3 regions of the Sandaracinus amylolyticus genome follow, and region 2 is predicted to be linked to each of the others. Evidence: riboswitches for the same ligand, from Rfam matches in the RefSeq annotation. Region 2 holds a riboswitch; each other region holds the start of a gene.
The links. A riboswitch is a leader RNA that binds a small molecule or an ion and turns the genes downstream of it on or off. The one in region 2 is predicted to bind cobalamin.
Positions count from the first base shown of each region.

Region 1: another riboswitch for cobalamin. It lies ahead of DB32_RS07165 (TonB-dependent receptor plug domain-containing protein); the one in region 2 lies ahead of DB32_RS29105 (LIC_13355 family lipoprotein).
Region 3: another riboswitch for cobalamin. It lies ahead of DB32_RS41260 (ribonucleoside-diphosphate reductase subunit alpha); the one in region 2 lies ahead of DB32_RS29105 (LIC_13355 family lipoprotein).

Region 1 covers NZ_CP011125.1:1,704,045-1,706,301, forward strand. Annotated here, with positions in the region: gene pdxR (MocR-like pyridoxine biosynthesis transcription factor PdxR) at 1-167, opposite strand, end outside; gene DB32_RS07160 (pyridoxamine 5'-phosphate oxidase family protein) at 233-880, shown strand; cobalamin riboswitch at 978-1,195, shown strand; gene DB32_RS07165 (TonB-dependent receptor plug domain-containing protein) at 1,275-2,257, shown strand, end outside.
Region 2 covers NZ_CP011125.1:6,879,248-6,881,504, reverse strand. Annotated here, with positions in the region: gene DB32_RS29115 (rhodanese-like domain-containing protein) at 1-177, shown strand, start outside; gene DB32_RS29110 (glycosyltransferase family 2 protein) at 140-817, opposite strand; cobalamin riboswitch at 878-1,062, shown strand; gene DB32_RS29105 (LIC_13355 family lipoprotein) at 1,185-1,916, shown strand; gene cobT (nicotinate-nucleotide--dimethylbenzimidazole phosphoribosyltransferase) at 1,913-2,257, shown strand, end outside.
Region 3 covers NZ_CP011125.1:9,756,530-9,758,786, forward strand. Annotated here, with positions in the region: gene DB32_RS41260 (ribonucleoside-diphosphate reductase subunit alpha) at 1-958, opposite strand, end outside; cobalamin riboswitch at 1,158-1,388, opposite strand; gene DB32_RS41265 (protein adenylyltransferase SelO) at 1,488-2,257, opposite strand, start outside.

The DNA.
Region 1 (2,257 bases), 5.2 Mb from region 2:
AGCGACGCGGCGAGCGCGCGCGTGCCGGGCAGCCGCTGCCCGGGGCGGAGCCGACCGCGCCGAATTTCGCTCACGAGGAGGTTCGCGACGCGCGCTGCGAGGCTCGGGCCGCGCGTGCGCCGGAGCTCGTCGGGATCGAGCGCGAGGGCTTCTTCGTGGCGCGACAACTGGAGGTGTCTCCACGTGCATTCTGGACGTACACGACCATCCAGTCACGTGCAGAGTCGACGCCATGAGCAACGTGTACCCGGCCTCCGACGCGACGCGGATCAAGCGACACCCCGAGCGCGGGAGCTACGACCGCGACGTCGTGCACGCGATCCTCGACGAAGCGTTGATCTGCCATCTCGCGTGCTCGACCGGGCAGCACGTGATCGCGATGCCGACCGCCTTCGCCCGCGCGGGAGAGACGATCTACGTGCACGGCGCGATCGCGAATCGCTCGCTCGATGGACTGCTCGGCGGCGCGCCGTTCTCGATCACGGTGACGCTGCTCGACGGGCTGGTGCTCGCGCGCAGCGCGTTCCACCACTCGATGAACTATCGCTCGGTCGTGCTCACCGGGAAGGCGCGTCTCGTCGAAGGCCGTGACGAGAAGGGCGAGGCGATGACGCTGCTCGTCGACCGCATGGCGCGCGGGCGCAGTCGCGAGACGCGCGCGCCGTACGACTGGGAGCTCGATGCGACGAAGGTGATCGCCGTGGAGATCGAGCACGCGTCGGCGAAGATCCGCAGCGGCGGTCCGATCGACGATGCCGACGACATGAAGGAGCCGTGCTGGGCCGGCGTGGTGCCGCTCCGCCTCGTCGCGAGCGATCCGGAGCCCGAGGCCGACAGCACGACGCGGCCGACGCCGGACGTGCCCGCGCAGCTCCGCTGATCGCATTCGTCGGAGTGGCGTCGCCACCACTCGACGTCGCGCGTCGCGCGAGGCTCGCAGCGCGCGCTCGGATTTGACATCGCACCTCCGCTCGCTCAGGGTCCGGCCCGCCAGCGGTGCGATCGGAGTGACCGATCGCCCCGAGGGAACCCGGTGAGAATCCGGGGCTGCCCCGCAGCGGTGTGCAGGAACGACCGTCGCGACGACCACTGCGCGTTCTCCATCGCGAGGCGCGCGGGAAGGCGCGACCAGTAGGTGGGCCGATCCCGGCCCGCGCCTGCGAGCCCGAAGACCTGCCGTTGGTGTCGTGCGGTCGATCGCACGGCGTGCCTCGGGCCTCGAGGGAAGGCCCGCGCACCGGCGGCGTGCGCTCGCGCGTCGCCGCGGAGGTCGCGTGGCGTTCGTGCGTCTCGTGCTCGCGTGGTGGCTCGTCGGGTCGGTCGTGTCGTGCGCGCTGGCGCGCGCGCAGGACGGCGGCGATGCGACGTTCCGCGCGCGTGCCGAGGTCGAGCGGCCGATCGCGTCACGCACGCCGCTCGATCCCACGGCGTCGAGCACGCGGGTGGAGATCGACACGACGCGCGTGGAGTCGATGCGCGACGTGCTCGCGCGGGTGCCCGGCGCGCGTGCGCTCGGGACCGGGGCGTTCGGTCAGCCGCTCGGGCTGAGCCTGCGCGGCGCGGACGTCGCGCACTCGACGGTGATGCTCGGTGATCTCCCGCTCACCGGGCCCGATCTCGGGGCGTTCGATCTGGGCGCGATCGACCTCGGCTCGATCGCGGCGATCGAGGTCTATCGCGGCGGCGCGCCGGCGATGCTCGGCGAGGGCGCGATCGGCGGCGTGATCCGGCTCGTGCCCTCGCGCGCCGAGGGCCGTCGCGCGGGCGCATCGGTCTCGTACGGATCGTTCGACACCGGGATCGCGCGGGCGTGGGGCGCGGTGCGCGGTGACGGGCTCTCGTCGCTCGTCGCGCTCTCGTTCGACGCCGCCGACAACGATCATCCCTTCGTCGACGACGGCGGCACGCGGCTCGATCCGACCGACGATCGCGAGCGCGCGCGCCGCAACGCGGGCACGCGCGGCGCGAGCGGCCTGCTCCACCTCGAGGTGCCGCTCGACGTCGGCGAGCTCGAGGCGGTGATGCTCTGGGTGAGCCGCGCCTCGGGCGTGCCCGGCGCGGGATCGCAGCTCGCGAGCGAAGCGCGGCGCGCGACCGATCGTTACGCGGGCAGCGTCGCGTATCGGCTCGGAGGACCGTCGCTCTCGCTCGAGGTGATGGGCGGCGGTTGGTACGGGCGCGCGGCGTTCCTCGATCGCCTCAACGAGCTCGGCACCGGACAGCACGCGAGCGACGATCGGCAGCTCCGCGCGTTCGG
Region 2 (2,257 bases):
GTCGTGGCGGAGCGATTTCCGAACGCGCGCAACCTGCGCGGCGGGATCTTCGCCTGGGCGAACGAGTCGCGTCCCCTCGTGCGCGACGGAGCGCGCACGAACGAAGTGCATCCGTACGACTCGCTCTGGAGGATGCTGCTCAGTGCGCGTGTCGTGCGAGCCAGCGGAGGATCGTGATCGACGCCATCACGGTGCCTCGTACCGTGCCGCTCACCTTCGAGACTCCGACGCGACGTCGATAGGAGACTGGCACTTCGGCGTGTCGCAGCCCGCGTCGCGCCGCTTTGATCTGCATCTCGACCGTCCAGCCGTAGTCGGGATCGCCCATGTCGAGCTTCTGCAGCGCGCTCCAGCGAATCGCGCGGAACGGACCGAGATCGGTGTAGCGCGCGCCGTAGAGCAGACGCAGCGCGACGCACGCGACGGCGTTGCCCGCGATCTGCTGCGGCGTGAGCGAGCCGCGCTCGCGCCGTCCGAGCACGCGCGAGCCGATCACGAGGTCGGCGCCGCTCGAGATCGCCTCGAGCAGGCGTGTGATCTCGCTCGGATGATCGCTGCGATCGCCATCGAGGAACACGACCACGTCGGGCGGCTCCGACGCGATCTCGGCGAGCGCGCGCAGGCACGCCGAGCCGTATCCGCGCCGCGGCTCGTGCACCACGATCGCGCCGCCTTCGCGCGCGATATCGGCGGTGCGATCGCGCGAGCCGTTGTCGCACACGACGACGCGCCTCACGACGTCGCGTGGGATCTCCGCGAGCACCAGCGGCAGCGCACGCTCTTCGTCGAGCGCGGGAATGACGACGTCGACGATCATCGCGCGCACCGTAGCGCACGCCCGGTTGACGCGCGTCGCCTCGCTGGCCACGCTCGGCGCTGCTTTCGGTGCGGGCGTCGCGAACGCTCGCCTCGAGGGAAGCCGGTGCGACTCCGGCGCTGCCCCGCAGCGGTGTGCAGGAACGAACGTCGTGGCGACCACTGCGCCTGTGGGCGCGGGAAGGCACGATCAGTAGGAGGCTCCTCGAGAGCCACGCCTGCGAGCCCGAAGACCTGCCGAGAGTGCCCGCGCCCGGTGCGCGGGCGGTCCACGCGACTCGAGGGACGTCGCGCGGACACGGCCGGAACCGCGGAATGGCGGCGAGGGACTCGTGGGTCAGCAGCGAAGTGCGTGGTGCGTCGCGATCGTGTTGCTCGTCGGGTGCGGCGAAAGCGCGACGCAGGATGTCGATGCGGGGATCGTTCGCGACGATGCCGCGGCGCCGCTTCCCGACGAAGCGGTGCTCGCGGACGAGATCGTCGACGCGCCGGGCGCGACCGGCGAGGGGTTCGGCGATCCCGACAAGGCGATCAACGGCGTGCGCGGCGGCGGACCGACGCAGGGCTCGTTCGACGTGTACTCGCTCGACTACGCGACGCGCACGCACCTCGTGCTCGGCTGGAGCGGCGCGGTGATCGCCGACGGACCGGGCGCGGATCTCGTCGTCTTCGAGAACGGGTTCCGCGCCGCGGGCGCGAGCGGGAACTTCATGGACCCGATCATCGTGTCGGTGTCGCGCGACGGAGAGACGTGGGTCGATCTCCCGCACGACTACGCGGCCGAAGATCCGACGAGGTACTCGATCGCGCCGGAGGACTGGGTCGGGTTCGCGGGGATCACGCCGGTGTTGCTGAACGTCGAGACGAACGACGTGGATCCCTTCGATCCCATCGCGGCGGGCGGCGACGCGTTCGATCTCTCGTCGCTGCCCGACGAAGGCGAGGGCGCGTCGATTCGTCGCGAGGGCGCGCGCTACGTGCGGCTCGAGAGCGCGGCGATGCGCGTGAACCCCGAGACCGGACGCAACTATCCGCGCGACCCGACCAGCAACGGCTCGGACATCGACGGCGTGTACGCGCGCTACGTGGTGACGCGGTGACGCTCCCGGCGCTCGATCACGACGCCACGGCGCGTGCGCGCGATCGTCAAGCGAGCTTGACCAAACCGCGCGGCAGCCTCGGCGCGCTCGAGGACGTGGTCGCGACGATGGCGGCGATCCAAGGCCGCGTCCGGCCGCGCAGCCGACCCGCGACGGCGCTGATCGCGGCGAGCGATCACGCGGTCACGAAGCATGGCGTCTCGGCGTATCCGGCCGAGGTGACGCGCGCGATGATCGACAACCTCGCGCGGGGTGGGGCGGCGGCGAGCGTGATGTGCGCGTCGCTCGGAGTGCCGCTGGTCGTGCTCGACGTCGGTGTCGCGGCTCCGCGTGTTCCTCCG
Region 3 (2,257 bases), 2.9 Mb from region 2:
GCTCGAGGAACTCCTCGACGTCGGCGTGCCACGGCTCGAGGTAGACGCAGCACGCGCCCTTGCGCTTTCCGCCCTGATTGACCGCGGCGACGCTCGCATCGAGCGTCTTGAGCCACGGCACGATGCCATTGGAGTGCCCGTTCGTGCTGCGGATCAGCGAGCCGCGCGCGCGCACTCGGTGGTAGGCGAGGCCGATCCCGCCCGAGAACTTCGAGAGCATCGCGACGTCGGCATAACGTCGATAGATGCTGCCGAGATCGTCCTCCGGCGAGTCGAGGAGGAAGCAGCTCGAGAGCTGCTCGTAGCGAGTGCCCGAATTGAAGAGCGTGGGCGAGCTCGGGAGATACGAGAGCGTCGAGAAGCGCTCGTAGAGCTCCAGCGCGTCACTCACCGAGTCGGAGAGCGCGGTCGCGACCCGCAGGAAGAACTGCTGCGGCGTCTCGACGACGAGGCGCGCCTCGGGGTGGCGCAGCAGATATCGATCGTAGAGCGTACGGAGGCCGAAGTACTCGAAGAGCTGATCGCGCTCGGGGCGAATCGCGTCGTTCAGTTTGCGCGCGTGTCGAGCGACCGACTCGAACAGGCGATCATTGACGAGGCCGAGCCGATGTCCGGTCGCGATCGACTGGGAGAACGCGTGGATCTCCTGGCCGCGCACTTCCTTGTCGACGTACGACGCGAGCAGGCGCGCCGCGAGCTTCGCGTACTGCGGCTCTTCCGCGATCAGCGCGGCCGCGGTGTGGATCGAGAGCTGATCGAGCTCCCGCGTCGTCGCGCCGTCGTAGAGCCCGCCGATGGTGCGCGTCGCGACGCGCATCGGGTCGACGTCGTCGAGCCCCCCGGCGCAGCGCCGCACGGCGCGCACGATCTTGTCGACGTCCACCGCCTCGCGTGTCCCGTTGCGCTTGGTCACGCGCATCGTCGTCCGAGTGCTCGACTCGCTCGTCTCGATCTGCATGTCGTCCTCCGTGCGTCGCAGTGCGGACGGACGAGGGCGCGACGCGTGCGAGCTCGCTGCTCACACACGTGCGACCTCCGCCCCCGCGGGCGGCCGAGATCCACGCGAGCGAGCACGACGGAGAGATCGAGCGCACACGCTCGACATCGCCAGTCGGCCCTCCCACGAGGCCCCAGGTCGGACCGAGTGACGGATGTCTCCCCGCACTCGGGCGCTGGCAGGTCTTCGGGCTCACGAGCGCTTCGCGTCCGAGGACACGATTCCTACTGGCCGTCGCTTCCCAATCCCGCCTCCTCTCGAAAGAGGAGTGGAGACCAGTGCGCCGTCACGGCGTTCGTTCTCGCTGACCGCTGCGGGGCAGCCCTGGATTCACACCAGGTTCCCTGTTCGCCCGAGCGAACGCCCGGGCACCAGCACGAGGGCGACCATAGGCGACGTGACGCTACGTCGTCAAGCAATATGTGGTGGTGCTCAGCGCGCGAGAGCCACTATGGCTAGTGGCTCACGGCTGCTACGAGCTGCGCCGTCGCTACGAGCTGCAGGAGAGCATCGAGCACCCGACGCGATGGCGCGCCCACTCGGGCCGCTTCATCGCGTACTCGTCCTTGCCCGGCTGGTCGTCGTAGGGACGTCGCAGCACGTCGAGCAGCGCGAGCACCTTGCCGGGATCGCCCTTCTCCGCGTCGTCGATCGCGAGCTGAGCGAGGTAGTTGCGACAGACGTACTTCGGATTGACCGCGTTCATCTTCGCGCGGCGCTCCACATCGTTCGTTCCGTCGGCGCGCACGCGCTCCGCATATCGACGCAGCCACGTCGCGACGCGATGTCGATGATCCTCGGGCGGCTCTCCGTAGAACGCGTCTTCGAGCGGCGCGATCAGCGCGGCATCGGTCACGTCGCCGGGATCGCTGGGCACGTCCGCGAGGCGCCGGAAGAAGATCGTCATGTCGGTCTCGAACGCCTCGAGCAGCTCGTAGAGCTCCTGCACCATCGGGACGTCGTCGCCCGCGGGGCCCACGTCGAGCGCGCGGAGACCGAGCTTCTTCGCGATCATCTCGGCCTCGCGCGCCTCGAGCGTCTCGCCGTACGTCATCAGCGCGCGCTCGAGGATCGCCACGTCGTCGCCCACCAGCGGCACCAGCGCGCGCGCGAGCCGCTGCAGGTTCCACCACGCGACGTTGGGCTGATGCCCGTAGCGATAACGACGACCGCCGGCGTCGGTCGTGTTCGGCGTCCAGCTCGGGTCGTAGCCCTCGAGCCATCCGTACGGGCCGTAGTCGATCGTGAGCCCGAGGATCG